DNA from 2 places in the Rossellomorea marisflavi genome. Region 2 is predicted to be linked to the other one. Evidence: a T-box and tRNA genes for the amino acid it is inferred to sense, from the RefSeq annotation. Region 2 holds a T-box; the other holds one or more tRNA genes.

Region 1 (7,993 bases), 250 kb from region 2:
ACCAATTCGGTTAAGTTAATAAGGGCGCACGGTGGATGCCTTGGCACTAGGAGCCGACGAAGGACGGGACTAACACCGATATGCTTCGGGGAGCTGTAAGTGAGCTGATCCGAAGATTTCCGAATGGGGGAACCCACTGTTCGTAATGGAACAGTATCCTTGCTTGAATACATAGAGCATGGAAGGCAGACCCAGGGAACTGAAACATCTAAGTACCTGGAGGAAGAGAAAGCAAATGCGATTCCCTGAGTAGCGGCGAGCGAAACGGGATTAGCCCAAACCAAGAGGCTTGCCTCTTGGGGTTGTAGGACACTCTATACGGAGTTACAAAGGAACGGGGTAGACGAAGAAGTCTGGAAAGGCTCGTCAAAGAAGGTAACAACCCTGTAGTCGAAACTTCGTTCCCTCTTGAGTGGATCCTGAGTACGGCGGGACACGTGAAATCCCGTCGGAAGCTGGGAGGACCATCTCCCAAGGCTAAATACTCCCTAGTGACCGATAGTGAACCAGTACCGTGAGGGAAAGGTGAAAAGCACCCCGGAAGGGGAGTGAAATAGAACCTGAAACCGTGTGCCTACAAGTAGTCAGAGCCCGTTAACGGGTGATGGCGTGCCTTTTGTAGAATGAACCGGCGAGTTACGATCCCATGCAAGGTTAAGTTGAGAAGACGGAGCCGCAGCGAAAGCGAGTCTGAATAGGGCGAATGAGTATGTGGTCGTAGACCCGAAACCAGGTGATCTACCCATGTCCAGGATGAAGTCCAGGTAACACTGGATGGAGGTCCGAACCCACGCACGTTGAAAAGTGCGGGGATGAGGTGTGGGTAGCGGAGAAATTCCAATCGAACCTGGAGATAGCTGGTTCTCTCCGAAATAGCTTTAGGGCTAGCCTCATGTTGTAAGAGTCTTGGAGGTAGAGCACTGTTTGGACTAGGGGCCCTCATCGGGTTACCGAATTCAGACAAACTCCGAATGCCAAAGACTTATCCATGGGAGTCAGACTGCGAGTGATAAGATCCGTAGTCGAAAGGGAAACAGCCCAGACCACCAGCTAAGGTCCCAAAGTATACGTTAAGTGGAAAAGGATGTGGAGTTGCTTAGACAACCAGGATGTTGGCTTAGAAGCAGCCACCATTTAAAGAGTGCGTAATAGCTCACTGGTCGAGTGACTCTGCGCCGAAAATGTACCGGGGCTAAACGTATCACCGAAGCTGTGGATTGACACCGTTTGGTGTCAGTGGTAGGAGAGCGTTCTAAGGACTGCGAAGCTAGACCGTAAGGACTGGTGGAGTGCTTAGAAGTGAGAATGCCGGTATGAGTAGCGAAAGATGGGTGAGAATCCCATCCACCGAATGCCTAAGGTTTCCTGAGGAAGGCTCGTCCGCTCAGGGTTAGTCGGGACCTAAGTCGAGGCCGATAGGCGTAGACGATGGACAACAGGTTGATATTCCTGTACCACCTTTCTTCCATTTGAGCAATGGGGGGACGCAGGAGGATAGGGTAAGCGCACTGCTGGATATGTGCGTCTAAGCAGTTAGGCTGATGATGAGGCAAATCCCATCATCGTGAAGGCTGAGCTGTGATAGCGAGCGAATTATAGTAGCGAAGTTCCTGATTCCACACTGCCAAGAAAAGCCTCTAGCGAGGAAGATGGTGCCCGTACCGCAAACCGACACAGGTAGGCGAGGAGAGAATCCTAAGGTGAGCGAGAGAACTCTCGTTAAGGAACTCGGCAAAATGACCCCGTAACTTCGGGAGAAGGGGTGCTCTGGTAGGGTGCAAGCCCGAGAGAGCCGCAGTGAATAGGCCCAGGCGACTGTTTAGCAAAAACACAGGTCTCTGCGAAGCCGTAAGGCGAAGTATAGGGGCTGACGCCTGCCCGGTGCTGGAAGGTTAAGAGGAGTGCTTAGCGCAAGCGAAGGTGCGAATCGAAGCCCCAGTAAACGGCGGCCGTAACTATAACGGTCCTAAGGTAGCGAAATTCCTTGTCGGGTAAGTTCCGACCCGCACGAAAGGCGTAACGATCTGGGCACTGTCTCAACGAGAGACTCGGTGAAATTATAGTACCTGTGAAGATGCAGGTTACCCGCGACAGGACGGAAAGACCCCGTGGAGCTTTACTGTAGCCTGATATTGAATTTTGGCACAGCTTGTACAGGATAGGTAGGAGCCTTGGAAGCCGGAGCGCTAGCTTCGGTGGAGGCGTCGGTGGGATACTACCCTGGCTGTGTTGACATTCTAACCCGCGCCCCTTATCGGGGTGGGAGACAGTGTCAGGTGGGCAGTTTGACTGGGGCGGTCGCCTCCTAAAGAGTAACGGAGGCGCCCAAAGGTTCCCTCAGAATGGTTGGAAATCATTCGCAGAGTGTAAAGGCACAAGGGAGCTTGACTGCGAGACCTACAAGTCGAGCAGGGACGAAAGTCGGGCTTAGTGATCCGGTGGTTCCGCATGGAAGGGCCATCGCTCAACGGATAAAAGCTACCCCGGGGATAACAGGCTTATCTCCCCCAAGAGTCCACATCGACGGGGAGGTTTGGCACCTCGATGTCGGCTCATCGCATCCTGGGGCTGTAGTCGGTCCCAAGGGTTGGGCTGTTCGCCCATTAAAGCGGTACGCGAGCTGGGTTCAGAACGTCGTGAGACAGTTCGGTCCCTATCCGTCGTGGGCGCAGGAAATTTGAGAGGAGCTGTCCTTAGTACGAGAGGACCGGGATGGACGCACCGCTGGTGTACCAGTTGTCTTGCCAAAGGCATCGCTGGGTAGCTATGTGCGGAAGGGATAAGTGCTGAAAGCATCTAAGCATGAAGCCCCCCTCGAGATGAGATTTCCCATCACTTTATGTGAGTAAGATCCCTGAAAGATGATCAGGTAGATAGGTCAGAGGTGGAAGTGTGGCGACACATGGAGCTGACTGATACTAATCGATCGAGGACTTAACCAAAGTAAGACGAAGGAGGCGCTTCGCGTCTCCCGGACTGGACGATACGCCGGTAATGATTGACTATCAACCCTTTATCTAGTTTTGAAAGAACAATTCTTTCAATGGAATACCTGTCTGGTGACATTGGCGAAGAGGTCACACCCGTTCCCATGCCGAACACGGAAGTTAAGCTCTTCAGCGCCGATGGTAGTTGGGGGATCTCCCCCTGTGAGAGTAGGACGTCGCCAGGCGGTACATACGGAGGATTAGCTCAGCTGGGAGAGCATCTGCCTTACAAGCAGAGGGTCGGCGGTTCGATCCCGTCATCCTCCACCATAGTTTTTTCACGAAGCGTTAGCGAAGTGAAAATAACGTACCATAAAGAAGCTTTAACCTTTGCAATGTAGCTAAGGCAAAGCAAAAAGAATACACCATACACCTTGCCGGTGTAGCTCAACTGGTAGAGCAACTGACTTGTAATCAGTAGGTTGGGGGTTCAAGTCCTCTTGCCGGCACCACTTTTTTATGTTCTTTTGTATTTTCTTATGGGTATTTGTCCATTATAGAAAAGCAGCACGAGCCATTAGCTCAGTTGGTAGAGCATCTGACTTTTAATCAGAGGGTCGAAGGTTCGAATCCTTCATGGCTCACCATTTATATCATGCGGGTGTGGCGGAATTGGCAGACGCACCAGACTTAGGATCTGGCGCCGCAAGGCGTGGGGGTTCAAGTCCCTTCACCCGCACCATATGCGGAAGTAGTTCAGTGGTAGAACACCACCTTGCCAAGGTGGGGGTCGCGGGTTCGAATCCCGTCTTCCGCTCCATAATTGCCCTAGCCGGGGTGGCGGAACTGGCAGACGCACAGGACTTAAAATCCTGCGGTAGGTGACTACCGTACCGGTTCGATTCCGGTCCTCGGCACCAGTGAATTTCATATATGCGCCCGTAGCTCAATTGGATAGAGCGTTTGACTACGGATCAAAAGGTTAGGGGTTCGACTCCTCTCGGGCGCGCCATGATCGGGAAGTAGCTCAGCTTGGTAGAGCACTTGGTTTGGGACCAAGGGGTCGCAGGTTCGAATCCTGTCTTCCCGACCACTTTCTTTGGGGCCTTAGCTCAGCTGGGAGAGCGCCTGCTTTGCACGCAGGAGGTCAGCGGTTCGATCCCGCTAGGCTCCACCATTTATAATGTTAGAGAACCAGGAAATACTCGTTTTACGAGGCGGTGTAGCTCAGCTGGCTAGAGCGTACGGTTCATACCCGTGAGGTCGGGGGTTCGATCCCCTCCGCCGCTACCACTAGGGACCTTTAGCTCAGTTGGTTAGAGCAGACGGCTCATAACCGTCCGGTCGTAGGTTCGAGTCCTACAAGGTCCACCATAGTTCTCACCATACGGAGGAATACCCAAGTCCGGCTGAAGGGATCGGTCTTGAAAACCGACAGGGGTGTCAAAGCCCGCGGGGGTTCGAATCCCCCTTCCTCCTCCATATTTTTCATCTTTTATCGTCGCGGGGTGGAGCAGTTCGGTAGCTCGTCGGGCTCATAACCCGAAGGTCGCAGGTTCAAATCCTGTCCCCGCAATACCATCTTGATCCGTTAGGATCGGGATGTAGTGACTGCAATACATAAGTAATGATCTTTACTTTCGCTAGCGCGAATACTATTGATAGCTATTTTGCTATCGCAGTACATTGATCTTAATTTTCGCTAGCGCGAAAAAAAGTTGGTCCGGTAGTTCAGTTGGTTAGAATGCCTGCCTGTCACGCAGGAGGTCGCGGGTTCGAGTCCCGTCCGGACCGCCATTTATATTTTATTTAGATGCGGCTCAGTAGCTCAGTTGGTAGAGCAATGGACTGAAAATCCATGTGTCGGCAGTTCGATTCTGTCCTGAGCCACCATATGATTGTGGCGGTTGTGGCGAAGTGGTTAACGCACCGGATTGTGGTTCCGGCATTCGTGGGTTCGATTCCCATCAGTCGCCCCATTTTTTTTGCGGGTGTAGTTTAATGGTAAAACCTCAGCCTTCCAAGCTGATGTCGTGGGTTCGATTCCCATCACCCGCTCCATTTTTATTTGTGGGCCTATAGCTCAGCTGGTTAGAGCGCACGCCTGATAAGCGTGAGGTCGGTGGTTCGAGTCCACTTAGGCCCACCATTTTTCATTGTTCCGCAGTAGCTCAGTGGTAGAGCTATCGGCTGTTAACCGATCGGTCGCAAGTTCGAGTCTTGCCTGCGGAGCCAATATGGGGAAGTACTCAAGTGGCTGAAGAGGCGCCCCTGCTAAGGGTGTAGGTCGGGCAACCGGCGCGAGGGTTCAAATCCCTCCTTCTCCGCCATAAAGCGGCCCATTGGTCAAGCGGTTAAGACACCGCCCTTTCACGGCGGTAACACGGGTTCGAATCCCGTATGGGTCATAATACGAAAAAGATGTGTCGAGGCAATCTTCGACACATCTTTTTTTTTGCATGGATTGGCATTGATTTCTATATCTGACTTGTTTTCAACTTGTAATGTGTTTAAAATTTTTAAAATATTTCGACAAATAACGACAAATAAAAGGATATAAATGGGATGAAAACCTTGTCATTCGAGGGTTTCATCCTTTTTATGGTGTTTTTCGTGGTGAGCTAACAAATATTGTCGCAAATGGGAGATGATGAAATGAAGGAATTCTTATATGATGAAAGAAATAAGTAAGGAGATTGATGATGGTAGGTGAGGATATGGACACGTTGTCCCTAACAGATTATGACGTTTTTTTGTTTCATGAAGGGAATATGCAGCATGCCTATCGTTTTATGGGGTGCCATGTGAAAGCAGGCATTTCAACTGATTTTTGCGTTTGGGCTCCCGAGGCAAGATCGATTTCAGTGGTTGGTTCTTTCAATAACTGGAACGGAAGGGGATTTGAGCTTAAGAGGATCAATCAGGAAGGTGTATGGATGATCCGGGTTGATGAAGACTTGACCGGCTCAACGTATAAATATGAGATTGTGACTGCTTCAGGAGAACGTAGGATGAAAGCTGATCCATATGGATTCTCCTCTGAAGTCAGACCGCGAACTGCAAGTGTGGTGTACGACCTTGAAGGGTTTAAGTGGAGCGATCGCGATTGGATGAAGGTGAAAGAGAAACATAATCGATTTGATCAACCAATGTTCATATATGAAGTCCATTTGGGAACATGGAAAAAGAAGAGGGATGGCAGTTTTCTTACCTATTCAGAGCTCGCGGATGAACTGATTCCGCATGTGAAGGAACACGGCTTCACCCATATTGAAATCCTGCCGGTGACCGAGCATCCATTCGATCGTTCGTGGGGCTATCAGGGGACAGGCTATTATGCTCCCACAAGCAGATATGGTTCACCCCATGAGTTCATGGCGTTTGTGAATGAATGCCATGCTCATCAAATAGGCGTCATCATGGATTGGGTACCCGGTCATTTTTGCAAGGATGCCCATGGACTGTATCAATTCGACGGATCCTTCGCCTATGAATATGCCAGGGATAGTGACCGTGAGAATCATACATGGGGTACGGTCAACTTCGACCTCGCAAAAGGAGAAGTAAGGAGCTTTCTCCTATCCAATGCCCGTTTCTGGATGGAGAAGTACCACATCGACGGCTTCAGGGTCGACGCCGTTGCGAACATCATTTACTGGGCGAATCAGGGGGAGTCGGCTGCGAATGAGGGGGCACTGGAATTCCTTAAACGGTTGAACACATCCGTGTTTGAGTTTGACCCTGCCTTTCTGATGATGGCGGAGGATTCCACCGATTGGCCCCAGGTCACCTCTCCGGTTCACTACGGGGGGCTTGGCTTCAGCTATAAGTGGAACATGGGCTGGATGAATGATGTGCTCACCTACATGGAAGCGACACCGGAAGAAAGAAGAGGGCTTCATTCCCTCATCACGTTCTCCATCCTCTATGCGTTTTCGGAAAACTATATCCTGCCTTTCTCACATGATGAGGTGGTCCATGGGAAGAGGTCATTGCTGGATAAGATGCCGGGGGATCATTGGCAAAAGTTTGCCCAGTATCGGCTGCTCCTTGCGTTCATGACAGGTCATCCAGGTAAAAAGCTTCTGTTCATGGGAAGTGAACTGGCTCCCTTTGCCGAATGGAAGGACCTGGAGCAGTTGGACTGGCATTTGATGAGTTACGATTTTCATCACAAATTCAACTCATATTTCAAAGAAGTGCTGCATCTATATAGAGGTGCAACACCGCTTCACCAGTGGGACCATCGGAGTGACGGTTTTGAATGGATCGATGTCAATAATGCCAATCAGCAGATCTTCTCTTTCATCCGGCATTCAGAGGGAGAGCATCTGATCATCATCTGTAATTTCAGCAAGGAAGCCTACCACCACTATAGGGTGGGGGTGCCCCTTGTGAAAGCATATCAAGAGATCTTGAACAGCGATGAAGAACGCTTTGGAGGCTCACATCAAATCAATCCCCACCCCCTTCTTGTCACGAAAGGGGCCTATCACGGGAAAGAGGGATCAATTGAAATGACGATACCGCCTTATGGAGCTGTTTATTTAAAACCAATCATATGAGGGGAGATGCTAGCATGGGTAACGGCAAATGTGTGGCAATGTTGTTGGCAGGAGGCAAAGGGAGCAGGTTGAATTCATTGACGAAGAGCCTGGCGAAACCGGCGGTGCCCTTTGGAGGCAAATACCGTATCATCGACTTCACATTGAGTAATTGTACGAATTCCGGCATTGATACAGTGGGGGTTCTGACTCAGTATCAACCGTTGGTATTGAATTCGTATATCGGGATCGGCAGTGCGTGGGATCTCGACCGACGGAACGGGGGGGTCACGGTGCTTCCTCCTTATGCAGAATCCTCCGAGATGCGCTGGTATACAGGGACTGCCAGTGCCATCTTCCAGAACGTGAACTACATCGAGCAGTATGATCCGGAATATGTGCTGATTCTTTCGGGAGATCATATTTACAAAATGGATTACAGCAAGATGCTCGATTATCATATCGAAAAGAAAGCGGACGTCACGATTTCGGTCATTGAGGTCGGATGGGATGAGGCGAGCA
Region 2 (7,993 bases):
TCTTCATACTGCATCATACTGGTGGTCCTCCTTGTCTTCGTAAAGAAAAAGAGGGCTGATCGGTCATCAGCCCTCTTGTCTTTGCGGTGTGATTATACCGTCTTCAACTCTTCGATCCGGGCCTTAACCGTGGCCTGTTTCTCCAAGTAGTCCTGTTCTTTTGCTTTTTCTTCATCCACTACTTTTTGAGGCGCCTTGCTTATGAATCGTTCGTTGCTCAGCTTCCCTTGTACGCGTGATACTTCCTTCGTCCATTTGTCGAGCTCTTTCTCCAGGCGTGCGATCTCTTCATCGATGTTGATGAGGCCTGCAAGTGGAAGGAACAGCTCAACTCCCGTCACGACAGCTGTCATCGCTTTTTCAGGTGCAGATGCATCAGTGGATAGCTCAAGGGATTCCGGATTACAGAAACGCTCGATGTAGGCCGCATTCTTCTTAAGAACCGCAAGCGTTTCTTCATCTTTCGCCTTCAGCATGAGTTTGATCTGCTTGCTCATCGGCGTATTCACTTCTGCACGGATATTCCGTACCGCACGGATGATGTCCACGAGAAGCTTCATTTCTTCAGCAGCTGCATCATCCGTAAGGGCTGAATCGACTTCCGGCCAGGCAGCCACGGTGATGGATTCGCCTTCATGCGGCAGGTTCTGCCATATTTCCTCGGTAATAAACGGCATGAACGGGTGAAGAAGTCTCATCGTGTTGTCGAGAACATAGGCAAGGATCGAACGAGTCGTCTTCTTCGCGGCTTCGTCTTCCCCGTAAAGAGGCAGCTTCGCCATTTCGATATACCAGTCACAGAAATCATCCCAGATGAAGTTATAAAGGATGCGCCCCACTTCACCGAACTCATACTTGTCGGCAAGGCGTGTAACGGTTTCGATCGTCTCATTGAGACGGGTGAGGATCCATTTGTCTGCCACCGACTTTTCACCGGAAAGGTCGATTTCGTCATAGGTCATGCCGTCCATATTCATCAAGGCGAATCGGGAAGCATTCCAGATCTTGTTGGCAAAGTTCCAAACGGATTCCACCTTTTCGAAGGAGAATCTCAGATCCTGACCAGGCGAGCTTCCTGTCGAAAGGAAGTAGCGCAGGGCATCGGCTCCGTATTTCTCGATGACATCCATGGGATCGACGCCGTTTCCGAGGGATTTACTCATCTTGCGGCCATCGGCATCGCGCACGAGACCGTGGATCAATACGTCTTTGAATGGGCGTTCATTCGTGAATTCAAGTCCCTGGAAGATCATGCGGGATACCCAGAATCCGATGATGTCATAGCCCGTCACGAGGGTATTGGTCGGATAGTAGCGTTTGAAGTCCTCTGCTTCAAGATCCGGCCATCCCATTGTAGAGAACGGCCATAGCGCCGAGCTGAACCATGTATCCAGGACATCTTCCTCCTGCACCCAGTTTTCAAGATCTTCAGGTGCTTCATGGGCAACGTGGATCTCTCCTGTTTCCTTATGGTACCAAGCCGGGATGCGGTGACCCCACCATAGTTGACGGGAAATACACCAATCACGCGTATTCTCCATCCAGCGAAGGTAGCTCGTTTCGAAGCGGTCCGGAACGAAATTCACCTTCTCTTCCCCGTCCTGAAGCGTCACGGCTTTCTGGGCAAGGGGATCCATTTTCACGAACCATTGTGTGGACAGGTACGGTTCAACAACGGCTCCGCTTCGCTCAGAATGACCGACAGAGTGAAGATGCTCTTCGATTTTGAAGAGGACGCCGTCTTCCTGGAGATCTTTCACAATTTGCTTACGGCAGTCGAAACGGTCCATACCAGAGTACTTGCCGGCTTTTTCGTTCATGGACCCGTCTTCATGCATCACGAGAATGCGCTGCAGGTCATGGCGGTTGCCGATTTCGAAGTCATTCGGGTCATGGGCAGGTGTGATCTTCACTGCACCCGAACCGAATTCCATGTCCACATAGTCGTCTCCGACGATCGGGATCTCACGCCCTGTGATCGGAAGGATCACGGTTTTACCGATGAGATGCTTGTAGCGGTCATCTTCAGGGTGAACGGCAACGGCTGTGTCACCGAGCATCGTCTCAGGACGCGTCGTGGCGATTTCGATATGACCGGAACCGTCGCTCAATGGGTAACGCATGTGGTAGAAGGCACCTTGAACGTCCTGGTGGATAACCTCGATATCCGAAAGGGCCGTTTTCGTTGCCGGGTCCCAGTTAATGATGTATTCACCGCGATAAATGAGCCCTTTGTTGTAAAGGTCGACGAATACTTTACGTACGGCATCGGATAATCCTTCATCAAGGGTGAAGCGCTCACGGCTGTAATCGAGTCCGAGACCGACCTTCGCCCACTGCTCGCGGATATGGGAAGCATATTCTTCTTTCCAGTTCCATGTTTCCTCCACGAACTTTTCACGGCCGAGGTCATAGCGTGAGATGCCCTGATTTCGCAGCTTCTCATCTACTTTTGCCTGTGTCGCGATCCCCGCGTGGTCCATCCCCGGTAGCCAGAGGACGTCGTAGCCCTGCATACGCTTCATGCGAGTCAGAATGTCTTGAAGTGTCGTATCCCACGCATGACCAAGGTGAAGCTTTCCGGTTACGTTCGGAGGCGGGATGACGATGCTGTAAGGTTCTTTTCCTTCATCAGGTGTCGCTTCAAAGAACTTCCCATCGATCCACCACTTGTAGCGGCCATCCTCGATCGCCTTCGGATCATATTTTGTCGGCATTGATAATTCTTGATTTTCCATTGGTTTTCCTCCATTTCGTGCATGCATGCGGGCCTTTGATACACATAAAAAGATCCCCCGTCCTATAAAAAAGGACGAAGGATCTCTCATTCGCGGTACCACCTTAATTCCCGGGTTTCCCCAGGCTCTCAAAGACCCATAACGGCTTTTCACCGGTTCCCACTACTAAAAGTTCACGGGAACTGCTCTCAGGCGACATTCCATTGTCTTGGCATGGAAGACTCTCAGCTTATGCCTCCCTCTCTGAATGCCAGGTTCAACGTACTCTTCCTGTTCATTGCATTTACATGTTATATAGTTATTTATTATAGTATAAGATTTGATTCAGGTTCGTCAATCATTATCGCCCATTTCGCCGTAAAATATTCATCAGAAGGCCCGTCTGACACCATTTCCCTCCCCCTTCATAGGATAAAGTAGTGAAATCACCCAGGAAAGAGAGTGACCGGTATGAAGAAATTCAGCTCCCATACCCAGCCCCCCTGGCTGAGGAACACCCGCGCCATATGTAAGCAATTCATCGTCCCCTTCACCATATTCCAAGGGATACGGACGATCCTGATCCCATCCACGTTCGACGTCCTTTTACTGACCCTCTTCCTTGCGATAGCCGCTGCCATCTATTTCGACTGGATATAAAAACAAAGCCCCGGATCCTGTCCGGGGCGTTTCTTATGAAGAGGATGCTTCTTCTGCTTCTTTTTTCTGCCGTTCCATTTCATCCAGCCGCATGACCACGTACTCTGTATTTTTCAGAAGCCAATAGTGACGCTGAAGCTTCTTCAGTGATTTGCGCTCATTGCGTTTATGCTTCGGGGTATGGAAATATTTCTCCACCACGGCGATCACGGAGCTCGGATAGGCAAGATAGCTCATGAACAGCTGTCGCTCCTCATTCCGGACGGCAAAATGATGAAAATAGGTCGTGAGCCATTCCACGCATTCTTCATAATACTTCGGATACGTCTTCAGCGTCCTTGACAGGAACGGGAGGAGGTCATGGAAGGGGGAGGCGACCTTGGACTGCTCGAAGTTGTGAAAATACCCCATCCCCCTGTCATCATATAGGAAGTGCTCGGAAGACACCTTCCCGTGGGTGATGACCGTCCGAACTTTCTCGAGCTCCTTCGTTTCCTCATACCACTCATCAAGCATCTTTCTCGAAAACTTCAACGCCTGCGACGCATCTTTATAATACATACAGTAATGGTATTGAAACGGCGACATATATGTGACCCGCTCACATGTATCGATATACTCATCGAGGAACTGCTGTTCTTTCTCCCATCGTGTGGTAAGCAACTCGTAGTGGGATTCCCTCTCTTCTTTATCGATCTTCACGTCTTGGGAGGAGAGGGTATGAAGGCGGGCAAGCTCCCTGAACAGCTTCTGATGCTTCTCGAAGCGGTCTTCCCTGTCCTGATTGATGAGCCAGGGCATCACGTAGAACAGACTGCCTTCATTCCACACCGCATAGCGGCCGTCAAGCGTAGGATAAATCGGCACGATGCGGTTATAGCCCCTTTGGAAAAGGGTCTGGATGTTGCGGACGAAATCCACCCCGTTTTGAGGAGAGAGTTTTTTGACGGCAAGAGTCCCTTTATTCGAAAACACCTTGGAGATCTTACCGAAGCTCTCGACAAAATAAGGTTCGACGCCATATGGCTGGAGTACGGGCCTCAATGCTTCCAGGGGTTGTTCCATGTTAATCACCTTCTGCCTGTATACTCTAAAAAAGCCGGACCAACCCTAACGCGTCAGTCCGGCTTCCCTTGCACCCTTACCTAAAAGCGGGCTCCTCAGGCGGGATATACAGCACTTGACCGCCGTACACGTCCTGATTGGCCTCAAGCTGATTCACCCTCAGCAGCTGCGGGATCGTCAGTTCATACTTCTCTGCGATGGAATCAAGGGTATCCCCATCCTGGACGATGCATACCCGAAGCGTGGCACCCCGCTCCTCTTCCTTCCGGGCAAAGAAATCCGTAAGGGAGATCGATTCATATTTCTTCTTCTTGCCTTTGGTTTTTTTCGCCGCTTCGACCTCGGAGCTTGAAGAAGATTCCTCCTCTTCCTCTTCTTCTGCCTCCATGACCTCTTGGACGGGAAGTTGAACCGGAGGCTGGACCGACTCCTGCGCGTAGTGCTGATAAGACTGATCCTCTGAGGATTCACTGAGCTCGTGCTCCGGGAGTTCAAACACCTTCTCGCTTCTCATCGCTTCGGGTTCAGGGAACGATTCATACTGGATCTGGACCGGGATTTCTTCCTCTTCAGGCGTGACCCTTCCTTCAAGAACGAAAGGTTCCGTTTCCTCCTGCTCCTCCTCATCTTCCACTTCATCATAGACAGGAGAGAGGGAGAAAACATCATATTCTTCTTCCCGAGGAGGCTCCTCAACGTAATCAGGTACGACCGTCTCCATCGTCACATCCGCTGCTTCTTCCGCCTCCACTTCTTCCATTGTGTCGACGGCACGGTACATCGGTTCATACAGCTCTTCTTCGACAGGCGTCTGCACCTGCTGTTCACCGAAGATCCCTGTGATGGTCAGGTCGGCATTCAGCCTGATGCAGGCATTTTCAGGCACGGCATAATCGAATGCTTCCACATATACATCGATGTCTTCCAGATTCTCGATCCGGTTTTTCGGGATCGTTACATCCACCGGGAAACAATGAATGAACTCGAGCTCCCCTTTCTCACGGCTTTCCACCATCTGGACGTACTTTCCACTCGCCTCCAGGATTTCATCCACCTCATAGGCTTCATCATCATCCCTCACCGAGGACGGAAGGTATTCACCGGATAGATCCAGGCTACCTCTGATGAGGATATACTGCTCTTGTTCTTGTATCGTTATATGTGGATCTAAGGAGATGGATAATAACTCTTCAACTTCCTGTCCTTTTTTAAACCAAATTGATTCTTCCAGGGAAAATCGTAGACTCGATTGCTGCGACAAAGAAATTCCTCCTTTCATTAAGCAAAGAAATAACAAACAATGCCATTATCACTATATGGGCTTCCCTGAAAGAATATGATACTGTTTGTGAAGTTCCGGAAATTCCGAAAGCTCCTTTTCATAAATACTGATTGCACGGTAGAGGTTCAAGAGGAAATGGCATTTGTGCTTTTCTTTGAGATGACGCCAAGTGAAGTCATTTGTCCCTATTCTCGCTGCAAGACACTCCATCCATGCAGAAAAAAGCAGATTGCACCTCCCATTAAATAATGGTAAATTTAAACAAAAGAATGAAAGTTTGAGCGGAGGATCTTTTTGAATAAACCATTCTTATTTTTTCAGTTGATATTGTCATTGGGGATTTTTTCATACACCTTTTTCACCTTCGGCTGGGCAGCGAGTTACTTGATGCTGGAGGACAATTGGAGTGAAATGCTCATATTCAGCAAAGACGCCATGACCCCACAGGATATTTCCGAACTTGATAAACTGATCTACGGGTTCCAGCATGCCCCACTGGTAGTGACAATTCTGATGATGGTAAGTTTCTTGTATGCACTCTTCCTGATCGTCATAATCCTCAGGCGAATCCTTCTCACTAAGTATCAATCCACAAATTAAGCATCATGACGGTCCCGCATCCAATGTGACTCACCACCATATATCCCATGTAACCAAACCGTTCAAGGATTGTGGCATGAGGAATGAATTTTACATAAAAAATAACCGCCCGCGCCATGCGGACGGTACTTTTCACTACAGCGATTTTTTAGAAATATACCAGTCTATATACTCGATCCCCTCTTCATTCGCACGTTCTGCGGCCTCCTCCTGTGTCTCAGGTGGAGAGACCACGACTTTGTCACCCGGCTCCCAGTCGGCAGGGGTTGATACACCATGTTCATCCGTCGCCTGCAGGGCTTGGACGAGACGCACGATTTCCTTCATATTGCGTCCTGTAGTGAGAGGGTAATAGATGATGGAGCGAATCGTCTGACTGCTGTCGATCACGAAGACTGCCCGGCTCGTCTCGACCTGGCTCTCCCCAGGCATGATCATGCCATATTTCATGGCTACCTCCCTGTCCAGATCGGCAATGATGGGAAATTCGATGGTTATATCGAAGTTTTCCTCAATGCTTCTGATCCAAGCAATATGGGACGATACACTATCCACGCTAAGCCCCAACAGGTCGGTATCCATCTTTTGCAGTTCAGGGTAAATCTCCTGGAATGCGACGAACTCTGTCGTGCATACAGGGGTAAAGTCCGAGGGATGAGAAAACAATACCACCCACCTCCCCCTGTAATCAGACAAGCTGACGTTCCCCCTGCTCGTGGCGGCCGTGAATCCAGGTGCATCGTCACCGATACGCGGCATGGTATATTCCTGAGTTTCTGTAGAGCTTCCTTCCATTGTATCTGCCTCCCTATCTTCTGATTACAAGTACTGTACCACCTCACACATGGCATCAATCGCCATCGCCAGAAAATGGAACGAAAGTAGGATGAAACCTGCTTCAATCAAAAATAGGGTGCGAAAAAAGGGACCATTTCAATACGAATACCAATCCGTATAGATTTTTTATCCCGCTTATGATTTCCGTTCAAAACTTCACTTTTCGCAGGTAGCCCTTGAGCCTCCTCGGCATGCCTGCGGGGAGCCACTCTTCCCGCAGAAATCTTCGTCTTGCACTCCAATCAACCGCTGGATCCATTGAAATGGTCAAGTGCATGAACCAAATAAAAAACCCGAACGATTTTGCCTGATCGCAAAATCGTTCGGGTTAATCTATGACTGAAACACGGTTGTCCCAGACTCTTTACTGACTTACTTTTGTTGAATCTTCTTGAAAGCCGCTTCTGCCGCTTCAAGGGTCTTGTCGATATCCTCGTCACTGTGTGCAGTAGACAAGAATAATCCTTCGAACTGAGAAGGCGGGAGGAAGACACCATTGTGGGCCATCTCACGATAATAGTTCGAGAACATCTCAAGATCGGATGACTTGGCTCCTTCATAATTGGACACTTCTTCATCGGTGAAGAACAATCCGATCATGGAGCCGGCGCGATTGATCGTATGAGGGATATCATATTTCTCAGCAAGACGGCTCAACCCATCTTGAAGTCGATCGGCAATGCGTCCGAATTCCTCATAGCTCTCAGGTGTGAGCTGCTTCAATGTCTCAAGTCCAGCTGTCATGGCAAGAGGGTTTCCGGAAAGCGTACCCGCCTGATAGATCGGACCGCTAGGAGCGATTTGCTCCATGATTTCCGCTTTACCACCGTAC

The links. A T-box is a leader RNA that pairs with one kind of tRNA and senses whether it is charged. The one in region 2 lies ahead of K6T23_RS15435 (valine--tRNA ligase), so its partner is inferred to be a tRNA-Val.
Region 1: it encodes a tRNA-Val, which carries the amino acid that the T-box ahead of K6T23_RS15435 (valine--tRNA ligase) is inferred to sense. The anticodon was not compared.

The regions. Positions count from the first base shown of each region.
Region 1 is NZ_CP081870.1:3,192,760-3,200,752, reverse strand. Features, by position in the region: rRNA gene K6T23_RS16760 (23S ribosomal RNA) at 9-2,942, shown strand; rRNA gene rrf (5S ribosomal RNA) at 3,056-3,172, shown strand; tRNA gene K6T23_RS16750 (tRNA-Val) at 3,182-3,257, shown strand; tRNA gene K6T23_RS16745 (tRNA-Thr) at 3,364-3,439, shown strand; tRNA gene K6T23_RS16740 (tRNA-Lys) at 3,499-3,574, shown strand; tRNA gene K6T23_RS16735 (tRNA-Leu) at 3,585-3,669, shown strand; tRNA gene K6T23_RS16730 (tRNA-Gly) at 3,673-3,747, shown strand; tRNA gene K6T23_RS16725 (tRNA-Leu) at 3,759-3,847, shown strand; tRNA gene K6T23_RS16720 (tRNA-Arg) at 3,863-3,939, shown strand; tRNA gene K6T23_RS16715 (tRNA-Pro) at 3,944-4,020, shown strand; tRNA gene K6T23_RS16710 (tRNA-Ala) at 4,029-4,104, shown strand; tRNA gene K6T23_RS16705 (tRNA-Met) at 4,144-4,220, shown strand; tRNA gene K6T23_RS16700 (tRNA-Ile) at 4,225-4,301, shown strand; tRNA gene K6T23_RS16695 (tRNA-Ser) at 4,317-4,409, shown strand; tRNA gene K6T23_RS16690 (tRNA-Met) at 4,430-4,503, shown strand; tRNA gene K6T23_RS16685 (tRNA-Asp) at 4,648-4,724, shown strand; tRNA gene K6T23_RS16680 (tRNA-Phe) at 4,745-4,820, shown strand; tRNA gene K6T23_RS16675 (tRNA-His) at 4,831-4,906, shown strand; tRNA gene K6T23_RS16670 (tRNA-Gly) at 4,915-4,988, shown strand; tRNA gene K6T23_RS16665 (tRNA-Ile) at 5,000-5,076, shown strand; tRNA gene K6T23_RS16660 (tRNA-Asn) at 5,088-5,162, shown strand; tRNA gene K6T23_RS16655 (tRNA-Ser) at 5,167-5,257, shown strand; tRNA gene K6T23_RS16650 (tRNA-Glu) at 5,264-5,335, shown strand; gene glgB (1,4-alpha-glucan branching enzyme) at 5,645-7,492, shown strand; gene K6T23_RS16640 (glucose-1-phosphate adenylyltransferase) at 7,507-7,993, shown strand, end outside.
Region 2 is NZ_CP081870.1:2,940,048-2,948,040, forward strand. Features, by position in the region: gene K6T23_RS15430 (bifunctional folylpolyglutamate synthase/dihydrofolate synthase) at 1-17, opposite strand, end outside; gene K6T23_RS15435 (valine--tRNA ligase) at 93-2,738, opposite strand; T-box leader at 2,806-3,025, opposite strand; gene K6T23_RS15440 (hypothetical protein) at 3,189-3,377, shown strand; gene ysxE (spore coat protein YsxE) at 3,411-4,442, opposite strand; gene spoVID (stage VI sporulation protein D) at 4,519-5,703, opposite strand; gene K6T23_RS15455 (DUF4306 domain-containing protein) at 6,052-6,324, shown strand; gene K6T23_RS15460 (peroxiredoxin) at 6,460-7,119, opposite strand; gene hemL (glutamate-1-semialdehyde 2,1-aminomutase) at 7,534-7,993, opposite strand, start outside.